Regions from separate parts of the Streptacidiphilus sp. EB129 genome, predicted to be linked through region 2. Evidence: riboswitches for the same ligand, from Rfam matches in the RefSeq annotation. Region 2 holds a riboswitch; the other holds the start of a gene.

Region 1 (7,415 bases), on a different contig from region 2:
CCGGTAGACGGTGGCCATGCCGCCGACGGCGATGCGCTGCTCGACCCGGTACCGGGCGTCGAGCATCCGCCCGAGAAGGGGGTCGTGCAGCGTCGTGTCCATCCCACGGAGTTTACGGCGACTGGCGGCGGCGCAGTACGCGACGTCGGCGACACCCCGGTCACAAGTCGGCAGCACTGTACAAGTCGGCACCACCGGGTCCGGGTCAGAACGCCGGGGACTCCGGGTCGAACTCGGCGCGCCCGGCCATCGGCGAGGACGCCTCGGCGTGGAAACGGCGCGGGATCCGGCCGGCCCGGTAGGCCAGCCGCCCGGCTTCGACCGCGTGCCGCATCGCCTCGGCCATCAGGGCCGGTTCCTGGGCCCGGGTCACCGCTGTGGCGAGCATCACGGCGGCGCAGCCCAGTTCCATCGCCAGCGCCGCGTCGGAGGCGGTGCCGGCTCCGGCGTCCAGGATCACCGGGACGCCGGCCCGCTCGACGATCAGCTGGAAGTTGTGCGGGTTGCGGATGCCCAGGCCGGAGCCGATCGGCGAGCCCAGCGGCATCACCGCGGCGCAGCCGACGTCCTCCAGCTTTCGGGCCAGCACCGGGTCGTCGTTGGTGTAGGGGAGGACGGTGAAGCCGTCGTCGACCAGGGTCTCGGCGGCGTCCAACAGCTCAATCGGGTCGGGCAGCAGGGTGCGCTCGTCGGCGACGACCTCCAGCTTCACCCAGTCGGTGCCCAGTGCCTCGCGGGCTAGCCTGGCGGTGAGCACGGCCTCCCCGGCGGTGAAGCAGCCGGCGGTGTTGGGCAGCACCTGGATGTCGTTGCGCCGCAGCACCTCCAGCACCGAGCCGCGCGCGGTGGGGTTGATCCTGCGCATGGCCACGGTGGTGAGCTCGGTGCCGGACAGCCGTAGCGCCTGCTCCAGCACCTCCAGGCTGGGGGCGCCGCCGGTGCCCATGATCAGCCGGGAGCCGAAGGTGCGGTCGCCGATGGTGAGCGTGTCGTCGGACATGATGGCTGATCAGCCTCCCTGGACTGCGGTGAGGATCTCGACGCGGTCGTCGGCGGACAGCGCGGTCGCGCCCCAGGCGCTGCGCGGCACGACGGCCTCGTTGACGGCGGCGGCGACACCCGTGGGCGCGGCGCTGAGCGCTGCGACCACCTCGGCGAGGGTGGTGCCGGGTGCGATCTCGCGCGGCGCGCCGTTGACGCGGATGGCGAGGGGTGCCGTCATGGGGTGGCCTCCGTGAGGGTGCGGTCCGCGCTGCGGCGGTCGGGTGCGAGGGTAAGCGGTGTGCGGGGGGCGGCCGAGCGGGTGTCCGGTGCGTGGGCTTCCGCGCTGTGCTTGTCGGGGCTGGGCTTGCCCGAGCTGTGCTTCTCCGAGCTGTGCTTCTCCAAGAAGCGGGTGGCGCTGAAGGGGGCGGCTTCGGGCGGGAGTACGCCGGTGGTCAGGTAGTCGGCGAGGGCGTCGGCGGTGACCGGGGTGAGCAGCACGCCGTTGCGGTGGTGGCCGGTGGCGGCGACCAGGCCCGGCAGCGCGGTGGGGCCGAGCAGCGGCGCGTTGTCGGGGGTACCGGGGCGCAGCCCGGCGCTGGTCTCGATCAGGGGGAGCTCGGTGATGCCGGGCACCAGCTCGTGGGCGTCGCGCAGCAGTTCGTAGACGCCGCCGGCGGTGACCGTGGTGTCGAAGCCCTGCTCCTCCATGGTCGCGCCGACCACCAGCTCGCCGCTCTCGCGCGGCACCAGGTAGAGGTGGCAGCCGCGCACCACCGCGCGCAGGTTGCGGGACAGGAACGGGCCGCCGGGCAGCGGTGCCCCCGTAGTCGTGGTCATCCGCAGCCGCAGGATCTGGCCCTTGACCGGCCGCACCGGCAGCTCGGCCCCGGCCGGGAGGCCGGGCAGCTCGCCGGACCAGCTGCCGGCCGCCAGCACGGTCTGTCCGGCGTACAGCTCGGTGCCGTCCTCGGCCCGGACGCCCACCGCGCGGTCCTGGCGGACCGTCAGCTCGGCGGCGCGGTCCCGGTGCACGCGGACCCCGGCGCGCTCGCAGGCGGCGAGCAGGGCCGCGCCCAGCAGCCGGCCGTCCACCTGGTGGTCGCCGCTGACGAGCAGCCCGCCGCGGACCGAGGGCGCCAGCATCGGCTCCAGCCGGCGGCACTCGCGGCCGTTCAGCCAGGACACCTCCAGCCCCAGCCGCTGCTGGAAGTCGTGCAGCTCGCGCAGCTCGGCCCGGTCGTCGGCGTCCAGCGCGGCGGCCAGGGTGCCGCAGGCGCGGTAGCCGGTGGGCAGCCCGGAGGCCGCGCTGAGCTCGGCGGCGAAGTCGGCGTAGCGGGTGTTGGAGGCGATCCCGAGACGCAGCAGCGCCTCCTCGCCGTACTGGAGTTCGGTGACCGGCGCGAGCATCCCGGCGGCGACCTGGTTGGCGCCGCGCCCGGGACACGGGTCCAGGACGGTGACGCCCAGGCCACGCTGCGCGGCCCGCCAGGCGACCGCGAGGCCGATGATCCCGCCCCCGACGACCAGGACGTCGGACGTGGCCGTCACCCCGGCGGGTTCTGCTGTTCGAGCACGTGGCACGGTGGCACGCTCCCTTCGCCGGCATGACCCGGATCAGGTTCGGACGGTCGGAGACCGGGGGCGCTCCCGCCCTGTCGTCTCCCTCTCAGCCCGGTACGCCGGGCTCCCGTGGGTTTCCCCTTCACTGTAGCCCCGCCCCCGAGCCGTACAGTGTCGGGATGTCCGTGCCGAGGGGCGGCACGGCGATGAGCGGGCGGGGCCGATGAGCGAGCAGCGGGTCGTCGTGGTCGGGGCCGGAATGGCCGGGGTGCAGACGGCGGTGGCGCTGCGTGAGCTGGGCCATACCGGCGAGGTGCTGCTGCTGGGCGCCGAGACGCACCGCCCCTACGACCGGCCGCCGCTGTCCAAGGACGTGCTGCTGGGCAAGGCCGAGCACTCCCGTTTCGAGGTGGACTACGCCGGGATGGGCGTGGAACTGCTGCTCGGCCGGCGCGCCCTGGCACTGGACACCGACGCCCGTTCGCTCGCCACCGACGCCGGGACGCTCCGCTACGACCGGCTGGTGCTGGCCACCGGCGCGCACCCGATCCCGCTGCCTGGCCGCCCCGCCGGCGCGCAGCTGCTGCGCACCCACGACGACGCGGTCGCGCTGAAGGCGTCGCTGCGCCCCGGCGCCCGGATCGTGGTGGTCGGAGCCGGCTGGATCGGCGCCGAGGCCGCCACCGTGGCCCGGCAGCTGGGCTGCGAGGTCACCGTGCTGGAGGCCGCCTCGGTGCCGCTGGCGGGCGCCCTGCCCGCCGACATCGGCGAGCGGATGCGCGGCTGGTACGCCGAGGCGGGCGCGGAACTGCGTACCGGGGCGGCGGTGGGCGGGGTCAGGGAGTCCTCGGTGCTGCTGACCGACGGCACCGAGCTGGCCGCCGACGCGGTCGTGGTCGGCATCGGCGCGCGGCCCGAGACCGGCTGGCTGGACGGCTCCGGCATCGCCCTGGACGAGCGCGGCGCCGTCGCCGCCGACGACCGGCTGCGGACCTCGGCGCCGGACGTCTTCGCGGTCGGCGACTGCGCCTCCTTCCCCTCCGCCCGCTACGCCACCCGGCTCACCGTGCACCACTGGGACAACGCGCTGCAGGGCGCGAAGGTCGCGGCGGCCAACGTACTGGGAGCCGACGAGCGGTACGACCCGGTGCCGTACTTCTGGTCCGAGCAGTTCGGCCGCATGGTCCAGTACGCCGGGCACCACCGTCCCGGCGACGAGCTGCTGTGGCGCGGCGACCCGTCGCAGGCCACCGGCTGGGGCGCGCTGTGGCTGCGCGGGGACACGCCGGTCGCGCTGCTGGCCGTGGACCGCCCGCGGGACCTGGCCCAGGGCCGCCGGCTGATCGAGCGGGCCACCCCGCTCGACCGGGCCAGGGCGGCCGACCCCGAGGTGCAGCTGAAGGCCGCCACCGTGGCGTGATGGTGCGCGCAGGGCTCGTGGGATGGCAGTCTGGGGGTGTGAGCCAGATTGATCCGAAGATTGACGCCCTGATTCCCGAGTGGATGACCGTTCCCGACATCGCCGAGCAGTGGGGCCTGGTGGTGACCAAGGTCCGCCGCCTCGTCGACGACCGCACCCTCCTCGCCGTGCGCCGGGGCGAGAACAACGCCCTGATGGTCCCCGCCGCCTTCATCGGCCCCAACGGCACCGTGAAGGGCATCACCGGCCTGCTGACGCTGCTGCGCGACTCCGGGTTCACCGACGAAGAGGCCCTGGAGTGGCTCTTCACCGAGGACCCGTCGCTGCCCGGCACGCCCGCGCAGGCCCTGAACGAGAACCGCGGCACCGAGGTCAAGCGCCGCGCCCAGGCGATGGCCCTGTGAGCGGAGCAGCAGCGACGGCGGCCCTCGCCGACGCCCGGCTGTACCTGTGCACCGACGCCCGCCGCGAACAGGGCGACCTCGCCCCGTTCCTGGACGCGGTGCTGTCGGGCGGCGTGGACATCGTGCAGCTCCGCGACAAGGGCCTGGAGGCCCGGCAGGAGCTGGAGTACCTGGAGGTCCTCGCCGACGCCTGCCGCAGGCACGGCAAGCTGTTCTCGGTGAACGACCGCGCCGACGTCGCCCACGCGGCGCGGCCCCAGGTGCTGCACCTCGGCCAGGACGACCTGCCGGTGCCCGCGGCCCGCGCCGTTGTCGGGCCGGAGATGCTGATCGGCCGCAGCTGCCACGCCGAGGCCGAGGTGGACGCCGCACTGGTCGAGCCCGGTGTGGACTACTTCTGCACCGGCCCGGTCTGGCCCACCCCGACCAAGCCGGGGCGGCACGCGCCCGGTCTCGGGCTGGTCGAGTACGCCGCGAAGCAGTCGCCGGACCGGCCCTGGTTCGCGATCGGCGGCATCGACGCCGGCAACCTCGACCAGGTGCTCGACGCGGGCGCGCGCCGCATCGTCGTCGTCCGCGCACTGACCGCCGCAGCCGACCCGCACGCGGCAGCGGTCGACCTCGCCCGCCGGGTCCGCGAGCGCGACTGACCGCAGGTCCGTACCCGGACCGCCGGGTCGGACCACCCCCGGGGGCGGACCGACCGCAGGTCGGCACCCACTGCCGTACCGTGCCGCGTCGCCGGATCCGCCGGCGGCGCGGCCGTCGACGGCCTGCGTGAGCGGGTCAGTGGTGGCGGGTGGTGGCGGCCGCGGCGAGCCGGTGCAGGCTGCGGCGGGCCTCGGGGGCCAGCCCCGGGGCGGTGTCGAGGGCGGTCAGAGCCTCCCGCAGCAGCGCCTCGATCCGGGCCTCCACCCGCTCCGGCGCGCCACTGCGGGTGATCGCCTGCCGGACCAGGGCGACCTCAGGATCCCCCAGCCCCGGCGCGCCCAGCAGGTCGTCCAGCAGCCGGGCGTCCGCGGGGCTGCAGCCCCGCATCGCCTCGGCGACCAGCAGCGTGCGCTTGCCCTCGCGCAGATCGTCCCCGGCGGGCTTCCCGGTGACCGAGGGGTCGCCGTAGACCCCGAGCAGATCGTCACGGAGCTGGAACGCCTCGCCCAGCGGCAGCCCGAACGCGCCGTAGGCGTCGATCAGCGCCTGATCGGCGCCGGCCAGCAGCCCGCCGATCTGCAACGGCCGCTGCACCGTGTACTTCGCGGACTTGTAGTGCACCACCCGACGGGCCCGCTCCACCGGGTCCGAGCCGGCCGGCCAGGGCGCGGCGGGCTCCAGCAGGTCCAGGTACTGGCCCGCCATCACCTCGGTCCGCATCAGGTCGAACAGCGGCTTGGCGCGGCGGATCGCGTCGCGGCCGAGGCCGCAGTCCCACAGCAGCTCGTCGCACCACACCAGCAGCAGGTCACCCAGCAGTACCGCGGTGGCCGCCCCGTACTCCGCGCCGTCGCCGTGCCAGCCCTCGGCCGCGTGCATCGCCTCGAACCGGCGGTGCATCGCGGGCAGCCCGCGCCGGGTGTCGCTGCGGTCTATCAGGTCGTCGTGGATCAGCGCCCCGCCCTGCAGCAGCTCCAGCGCCGCGCACGCGGTGACCGCGCCCTCGTCGTGGGCGCTGCCGCCCGCCCCGCGCCAGCCCCAGTAGCAGAACGCGGGCCGCAGCCGCTTGCCGCCGCCCTGCACGAAGTCCCGCAGGGTCTCCGCGACCGGGGCCAGCTGCGGGGAGATCGAGGCGAGAACCGTTTCCTGGCGGTCCAGGAAACGGTCGAGCGCCGCGCCGACCCGCTGCCGCAGCCGCTCCACATCCACAGGATCGCCATCCACAGGATCGCCATCCACAGGATCGCCGTCCACGGGGGCTGCTTCCACGGAACCGCCGTCCACAGGACCGCCGTCCACCGGAACGCCGGCCACGGGGTTGCCCGTATCCCGCAGCCCCTCCCGTGCGGGTACGGGGGCGACGTCGAGGGGCGGGGCGGGGAGCAGAGGCACCGGTGTTCTCCGAGCGGACGGGGACTGCCAGGGTAACGCGCGGGGTCCACGGGACTGCTGAGCCCACTCCACGGCACCGCGTATCAGCAGGTGGACAGGTGTTTCGAATTCCGTCCGGATCGCGGATAACCTGCCAGCATGGCCCTCGGCACCCCCAGCACCCGCAGCGATCGCGCGCTCTCCATCCGCGAGCTCCTCTGCCAGGGAGCCCGCTCGTACTCGTTCGAGTTCATGCCGCCGCGCAGCGCCGAGGCGGAGACCGGGCTGTGGAAGGCGATCCGCAGGCTGGAGTCGCTGTCGCCGACCTTCGTCTCGGTGACCTACGGCGCCGGCGGCTCCACCCGGGGCCGCACCGTCAACATCACCGGGCGGATCGCCCAGGAGACCACGCTCACGCCGGTCGCCCACCTCACCGCCGTCGACCACAGCGTGGCCGAGCTGCGCAACATCCTCGGCCACTACGCCGACCAGGGTGTGCGCAACGTGCTGGCGCTGCGCGGCGACCCGCCGGGGGATCCGCTGGGGGAGTGGGTCAAGCACCCGCAGGGCGTCGCCTACGCCTCCGAGCTGGTGCAGCTGATCAAGGAGTCGGGTGACTTCTGCGTCGGGGTGGCGGCCTTCCCCGAGATGCACCCGCGATCCAGCGACTGGGACACTGACATCCGGCACTTCGTCGCCAAGTGCCGGGCCGGCGCGGACTACGCGATCACCCAGATGTTCTTCGACGTCGACAACTACCTGCGCTTCCGCGACCGGGTCGCGGCCGCCGGGTGCGAGGTGCCGATCATCCCGGAGATCATGCCGGTGACCACGGTCCGCTCGCTGCGCCGGATCCCCGACCTCAGCACCGCGGTCTTCCCGCAGCAGCTCGCCGACCGGATGCTGGCGGTCGAGGACGACCCCGCCGCGGTCCGCGCCATCGGCATCGAGCACGCCACCGAGATGTGCCGTCGGCTGATCGCCGAGGGCACCCCCGGACTGCACTTCATGACGATGAACTTCTC
Region 2 (7,415 bases):
TGCACTACGCCTACCAGGTTTACGCCGCCCACCCCACCAAGTGGTCGACCCGTACAGCCTGGGCCAACAGCTTGCTCGGCCCCTCCTACAACTACGAGGCTCCCGAGATCTTGTTCGAGGACGGCTCCGCGATTCCCGCGGACGTGATCGCCGAGTACACCGAGGTCACCGAGGCTGTGACCGAGGAAGTGCAGTGGGAGGACGGCGACATCGTCCTGATCGACAACTCCCGTGTCATGCACGGTCGGCGCGCGATATCCGATCCCGACCGCACGATCCTCAATTCTCAGAGCTACGCAAGGAACTGACCGCGATGAAGTACGCGATCATCATTCGCTACGAGTTCGACCCCTCCTGGCTGCGACTCACCCGCGACGAACGCGGCAGGCGCGAGGAGGCCTTCCAGAAGGACATCGTCGGCCCCGGTGTGGACAAAATGTCCGTTCGGCACTTCGACGCCGAGGCGTTCTCCGCCGCCTTCTCTGACTTCCTGCTGGTCGAGACGGAGGATCTGCAGGCGTACTACTACTTCATCGAACGCCTGCGGGACAGCGACTTCGTCGCCCAGGGCTGGGTCCGCATCAAGGACATCTCGATCGGTATCCAGGACGGCTACAAGGAGTACGAACATGACCTCGCCTGACCAGTTCGCCGGCGTCGCCGCCGCGGTCCGTACCGAGCTGGCCTCGGTGACCGAGCTGGCGCACGTGAACACCTTCCACCCCAACGCCTTCGACTGGTCGCAGGTGGACACCGCGGCCGAACTCGACTTCCTTTCCGAGGTGGTCTACGGCGAGCCGGGCCACCAGCAGCAGGCCGTCGCCTACATCACCAAGGAACTGGCCCAACTCGCTGAGATCGAGCGTCATGTCAGCACGGTCATGGCCCTGGTCATGGGCGAACTGCACGACCTGCGTGACGCGATCAACACCGGCCACGAGCTGCACCACGCGCTGTCCTGCTTCGCCGCCGAGGAGATCCAGCACGCCAACACCTTCTACCGCTACGTCCGCGGATTGTCCGGCGTGGAACCGCGTGTGGACAAGGCGCTGTTCGACGACCGTCTCGACGTCTTCCGCACCGACGACCACCCCTACGTCAAACTCGTCGCTCTGTGCTGTTCCGCCTACGTGGGCGAGTCGGTGATCACCGTCTTCGAGCACCGCGTCGACGGCCTGGACCCGCAGCGCTCCCACTTCTTCACTCGCCTGCTGCACACCCACGGGCTGGACGAGGCCCGTCACGTGAAGATCGACCACGTGGCGATGAAGTCCCTCTACCCGGCACTCACCGGTGTACAGCAGGACCGGGTGCGACAGCTCCTCGGGCAGATCGAGGACCTCAACCGCCGCCTGGCCATGTCCTTCCAAGAGGTGACCACCCAGGCGCTCGGCGTCGACTTCATCACTGCCAACCCCGCAGCCGCTGTCCAGCTGGAGATGACCCGCGGCTTCGGCGAGCGCATCTTCGCAGGCGACGGCACGCTGCACACCGTCGATGAGGTCCTCGACGCCGACCTCAGGGACCTCGTCACCGCGTTCTCCGGAACCAGCCAGGTACACGGCACCAGCACGCCGACCCTGTCCGCCGCCATGCCCCCCATCGCCGGAGGGACCAGGTGACCTCTGCAGCGACGCAGGCCCAGGTCGCCAAACAGACAGAGACCACGGAGCACACGAACACAGCCCGCACCCTTGCCGTGGGCGCGGCCGTTCTGGCCCTGCTGCTCGCGGCGATGGACGCCACGGTCATGGGCACCGTCCTGCCCAAGGTCCTCGGCTCGGTAGGCGGCGGTGCACACGGCGGCTACGCGTGGCTGGTCTCCGGATTCATGCTGGCCCAGGTGGCAGCGACGCCTCTCGCGGGTTGGGTGGCCGACCGGCTCGACGACCGCGTCGTCGCCGTCAGCGCAACTGCCGTCTTCCTGGCCGCCTCGGTCCTGGCCGGGTTCGCAGGCTCCTTCCCCGTTCTGGTGGCCGCGCGCGTGCTGCACGGCCTCGCGGCCGGAGCGATCGTGGTCTCCAGCTACGTGATCGTCGGCCGCCTGTACGGACCCGAGCGGCGCGCCGCAGCGCAGAGCCTGCTCAGCACCGTGTGGGGAGTCGCTGCGGTCCTGGGTCCCGTGATCGGCGCGGTGGTCACCGCGGCATGGGGCTGGCGCTGGGTGTTCTTCATCAACGTGCCGCTGTGCGTGCTCGTCATGCTCGCGGTGGCCTTCGCCCTGCCCCGACGGCCCGTCAGCGGGAACCGAACCCAGCCCTCGCGCGGGTTCCCCGCCCGCGAGTACGCCCTGGTCACCGGCGGGGCCGCCCTAGTGCTCATCGGCCTGCAGGGCGCGTCGCTGGGCCTCGGCACCGTCGGCGGCGTGGCCTGCGGACTCCTGGGCCTGGCTGCCCTGATCCTGGTCCGCAGGTTCGGCGGCCACCTGTTGTCGCGCGAGGTCTTCACCATCTCGCCGTCGGGCCGCGCGGCCATCACCACCATCGGCGCCTGCGTGGTGATGTACGCGACGGTCACCGTCCTGCCGGTCCGCCTCGCCGCGCACGGCATGTCCACCGCCGGAATCGCTGTGGTGGTCGGAATCTCAGCTCTGGGCTGGGTCGTCGGTAGTGCCGTGACCGGCGGGATGCTGTCCAAGCGAGGCTACCGCCTGCCGATGACCGCCGGAGGATCAGCGCTGCTGATCAGCGCCGTGTGCAGCGCCACCGGCCAGCTGCCGTGGGTCGCCGGCGCGGCAGCGGGCGTCGGCACCGGCGCGGTGACCGCGGCAGCCCTCGCACTCTTGCAAGATCAGGCATCCACAGAGCAACTCGGCCTCGCCACGTCCTCGGCAACCATGCTGCGGAACATCGGCTCCGCCGCCGGAATCAACGGGATCGCCGCCCTGTCAGCAGTTCTCGCGGCCTCCTCCGTCGGTGAGAACGCCGCATTCTGGGCGCTCGCCATCGTGGCCGTGCTCGCCGTCCTGATCCCCGCGCTCTCCGCGCCGCGCGAGCGGACAACCCAAGGCTGACGATCACGTGATGGGCTCGGCCCGCGAGTCGCGGGTAGGCGGTCGGCGACACTCAACTCCCGGACAGCTCTGGCGAGTGCGCGAGCAGCTCGTGCCTGCAGTCCCAGCGGACGCGGGGCTGCACGGTACCAGCACGTTCAGGCGTAGTAGCCCTTCCAAGTCCCACAATCACGTTCACGGTGCCGTGGGCGTTCCGGACGGTGATGTAGCCCTGGTCGTCGACCGGAACCACTGCCAGCTGGTGGCGCTCGTGGCGCCCAAGCTCACCGAGCGGGAGGACCGCGTCCTGCTTGAGCGTGTCCGGGCCTTCACCGGCACCCCCGACAAGCTCCGCACGGACACGAAGATCGCAGCGCAGCTCCAGCAGCGGCGCAAGGCCAGGGGCTCTGATCTATCGGGGGTCAGCCTTCGGGCTGGCCCCCGCCACCCCTGCGGGGCATCAAGGTCCCCTGCACAAACCGCCGTGGACACAAGTCCACGGCCGTCCACAGCACGTCACCCACGCCGTCCTCGGACGCCCCGGCAGCCATCCCACAAGCGGTGTCGAGCCCGAATCCGGTCCAACGAACACCCGTGAGACAGGAATCGAGAAGGGCGGGTATCGGAATCCAGCCGAGACCCGCCCCCACCTGGGCATTCCTACCTGCGGAGAGCGAGGGATTCGAACCCTCGGTACGGGGTCACCGCACGACAGTTTTCAAGACTGTTCCCTTAGGCCGCTCGGGCAGCTCTCCAGGCGCGGACATGGCACCGGGCGAGCCCCGTGGATGACCGTGCCCAGGGATCTTCTCATGAGTCGGGTGCTGCGTGGGCGGCATTGGGCCCCGTACGGCGGCGGGGAGGGTCGCCGTACGGGGCCGGGGCCGGGTCGCGCCGGGGGGGTTACTGGTCGCCGACGCGGGAGCCCAGGGTGAGCGACGTGGTGTGGCTGCTTCCGTCACGGGTGTACGTGACGTCGACGGTGTCGCCCGGGTGGTGCGACCAGATCTCGCTGACCAGGGTCGGGCCGCTGTCGATCTGGACGCCGCCGAGTGCGGTGATCACGTCGCCCGGCTTGAGGCCGGCCTTGTCGGCGGGGCCGCCGGCGGTGATCGCCGGGACACCCTGGACCGGGGTCGAGGCGATCTTCGCGCCGACGCCGGTGTAGGTGTCGTCGCGCAGGATCCCGATGATCGGGTAGACCGGCTTGCCGGTCTTGATCAGCTGGTCGGCGACCCACCGGGCCTGGTTGATCGGGATCGCGAAGCCCAGGCCGATGCTGCCGGACTGGCCGCCGCTGGTGCTGTTGCTGCCGGTGGACTGGATCGCCGAGTCGATCCCGATGACCTGCCCCTGAGCGTTCATCAGCGGGCCGCCGGAGTTGCCCGGGTTGATCGAGGCGTCGGTCTGCAGGGCGTTCATGTACGAGGTCTGCGCGCCGGTCTCGTCACCCGAGGCGACCGGACGGTTCTTCGCGCTGACGATGCCCGAGGTGACCGTGCCGGACAGGCCGAAGGGCGCACCGATCGCGATGGTGGTGTCGCCGACCGCGACCTGGTCGGAGTTGCCGAGCGCCAGCGGCACCAGCGGCTTCTTCGGCGTCTGGGTCAGCTTGATGACCGCGACGTCGTAGCCGGAGGCCCGGCCGACGATGGTGGCCGGGTAGCTGCTGCCGTCGGAGAACTTCACGGTCAGCTTGCCGCCGTTGTCCGACGGGGCCACCACGTGATTGTTGGTCAGGATGTGGCCCTGGGTGTCGTACACGAAGCCCGTGCCGGTGCCCGACTCCTGCGAGTTGCTCGCCTCGATGGTGACCACGCTGGGCAGCGCGCGGGCGGCGATGCCGGCGATGCTGTCGGGCGCGCGGCTGAGGGCCTTGGGGTCGACCGAGGAGGAGGACGAGACCGTGGTGCTGCCGTCGGAGCTGTTACGGGTCTCCAGCCAGGAGCCGATGCCGCCACCGATGCCGCCCGCGATCAGCGCCGTCGCGCAGAGCAGCGCGACCATGCCGCCGCGTCGCTTCTTCGGCGGCGCGGTCGGGTAGGGCTCGCCGAGGCCGGTGACCTCGCCGTAGGGCGGGTAAGGCGGGACCGGGCCGGCGGCGGGGTACTCGGCGCCGCCGCCGTAACCCGCACCACCGTTGCCACCGTTGCCACCGTTGCCACCGTTGCCACCGTTGCCACCGGCGTAACCGCCCGGGGCGGGCTGCGGAAGCTCCTGCGTGCCGTACGACGGGAGGGCCGGCGGGGTCGGCGGCAACTCGGGGGCGGGCGGCGCGGCGTAGGGCTGTGCGGGCGGCTGCTGAGCGGCCGGCGGCGCGGGCGCATAGGCCGGCGCCGTCGCCGGGGCCGCGGGCGGCGGCGCCATCGGCGGCGGGAACCCGGCCAGCGCCGGGTCGGCCGGGGGCTCGACCGGGTAGCTCGGCGCCGCGGCCGGCGGCGGAGTCTGCGCGGGAGTCTGCGGAGCGTACGGAGGCTGCGGGGCCGGAGCTGCCACGAGCGGCTGCACCACGGTCACGTCGGTCACCACGGTGTCGTCGGCCACTGCGGTGCCGCCGACCACCGTGTCGTCAGCCTCGGCCGCACCGGGGGTCGCCGTGGCAGCCTCGGTCGGGGCGACGCGGTCCTGCGCGTCGGAGGGCTGCCCCACCGATCCGCCACCGGCGGGCGCCTGCCGGTCCGAACCGGCGTGCCCACCCTCGTGCTCGGTGCTCACGAATGACCTCCTCATTGCGGGACCTCGGCCCCAAGCATTGCCCACCCAGTGTCAGGGCATCGTAAGCGCCAGCCGTGCGCCGGCCGCATGCCTGCCGCCCTCTGGCTGCCTGTCCGCATCTATAGCGCAGCCGACTGAGAGCTTCATGAGCGACCGTCCCGACCGGCACGCTTTCCCGCCGGCACGCGCCCGGCGGAAGCGGAGGATGGCAGTCCGAGGGGCGGACGCCATATTGGCCCCGCCAGCGTATGCCCCTACCATGACATCCGAACTGATATACGCGGGAGCTTGGACCCATCCAGGCTGAGAGGGCGCCGACCACGGGGCGCCGACCGCCTGAACCTGACCGGGTAATGCCGGCGTAGGGAGCTGAGTCTCGTGACGTCTGTTTCGCCGTCCCCTGTCCTGGACACCGGACCACCCGCGGGCCCCCGTCCGGAGGCGCCACTGCTGCTGGACACCGAGCCGCCGCGCCCTCTCGGTTTCCGCGACCAGGCCGCGTTCTGGACGAACCTGGGCGTCAGCCTGATCGGCTTCCAGAGCGCCGCGACCGTGCTGGTGTTCAACAACAAGGACCTCTCCGTGGCCGCGTCGCTGACGGCGATCGTCCTGGGCACGGTGATCGGCGCGCTGATGCTCGGCGTCGCGGCGGTGATCGGCACCAGGACCGGTGCGCCGGCGATGGCGATCCTGCGCGGGCTGTTCGGCACCCGGCTGTCCTACCTGCCGACCGTGCTCAACATCGTGCAGTGCCTCGGCTGGGGCGTGTTCGAGCTGACCGTCATCGCGATGGGCGCCGACGCGCTGTTCAAGGGCGGGCCGCACTGGGTGTACGTGGTGCTGGCGGGCGCGCTGACGACACTGATGACGATCCGTCCGCTGGGCTCCATCGCCGTGCTGCGCCGCTACGTGGCGATCGCGGTCGGTGTCGCCATGCTCTTCTTCACCGTGGAGCTGCTGCGCCGTGGTGTGCCGAACCCGAACCCGGGCAACTGGACCGGCTTCCTGCCGGCCGTGGACTCGGTGATCGCGGTCTCCATCTCCTTCGTCCCGCTGGCGGCGGACTACACCCGGCACGCGCGGACCACGCGCAGCTCGTTCTGGGGCGCGTTCAGCGGCTACACGGTCTCGCAGGTGTGGTGCTACGTGGTCGGGCTGCTGGCGCTGCTGCAGGTCGGCGGCGACCCGAACAAGATCTTCACCACCTTCATGGGCATCACCGCCGGCTGGCTGTTCTTCGCGGTGCTGGTGCTGCGCGAGACCGACCAGTCCTTCGCCAACGTCTACTCGACGGCGATGTCGCTGCAGAACCTCTTCCCGAGGGTGGACCGGCGCTTCCTCAGCGTCGGCCTGGGCGTGCTGGTCACCGGGCTGGCCCTGCAGGTCACCGACTTCAGCGGGTACGAGGCGTTCCTCGGGCTGATCGGCGCGGTGTTCGTGCCGTTGTCGGCGGTGCTGGCGGTGGACTTCTTCTTCGGCGCGGGCAAGCGCGAAGGAGATGCCGCGCGAAGCGCGTCGGACAAGGGTGGTGGCGGGCGACGGGAGGAAGATGCCGCGCGAAGCGCGTCGGACAAGGGTGGTGGCGGGCGACGGGAAGAAGGTGCCGCGCGAAGCGCGTCGGACAAGGGTGGTGGCGGGCGACGGGAGGGCGGGTGGGATCTTTCCGAGGGCGCGCCGACGCGCTGGCTGACGCTGCTGCCGTGGGCGG

What was found. A riboswitch is a leader RNA that binds a small molecule or an ion and turns the genes downstream of it on or off. The one in region 2 is predicted to bind thiamine pyrophosphate.
Region 1: linked by a shared signal. The riboswitch ahead of thiO (glycine oxidase ThiO) and the one ahead of ABH925_RS19905 (cytosine permease) in region 2 are both predicted to bind thiamine pyrophosphate.

The regions. Positions count from the first base shown of each region.
Region 1 is NZ_JBGCCS010000021.1:120,230-127,644, forward strand. It holds gene pknB (Stk1 family PASTA domain-containing Ser/Thr kinase) at 1-102, opposite strand, end outside; gene ABH925_RS24495 (thiazole synthase) at 206-1,000, opposite strand; gene thiS (sulfur carrier protein ThiS) at 1,010-1,222, opposite strand; gene thiO (glycine oxidase ThiO) at 1,219-2,532, opposite strand; TPP riboswitch at 2,559-2,685, opposite strand; gene ABH925_RS24510 (NAD(P)/FAD-dependent oxidoreductase) at 2,768-3,964, shown strand; gene ABH925_RS24515 (Rv2175c family DNA-binding protein) at 4,003-4,368, shown strand; gene thiE (thiamine phosphate synthase) at 4,365-5,018, shown strand; gene ABH925_RS24525 (polyprenyl synthetase family protein) at 5,155-6,243, opposite strand; gene metF (methylenetetrahydrofolate reductase [NAD(P)H]) at 6,550-7,415, shown strand, end outside.
Region 2 is NZ_JBGCCS010000015.1:115,037-122,451, reverse strand. It holds gene ABH925_RS19935 (TauD/TfdA family dioxygenase) at 1-308, shown strand, start outside; gene ABH925_RS19930 (darcynin family protein) at 314-643, shown strand; gene ABH925_RS19925 (hypothetical protein) at 630-1,622, shown strand; gene ABH925_RS19920 (MFS transporter) at 1,619-3,013, shown strand; tRNA gene ABH925_RS19915 (tRNA-Ser) at 3,660-3,747, opposite strand; gene ABH925_RS19910 (S1C family serine protease) at 3,896-5,707, opposite strand; TPP riboswitch at 5,978-6,092, shown strand; gene ABH925_RS19905 (cytosine permease) at 6,086-7,415, shown strand, end outside.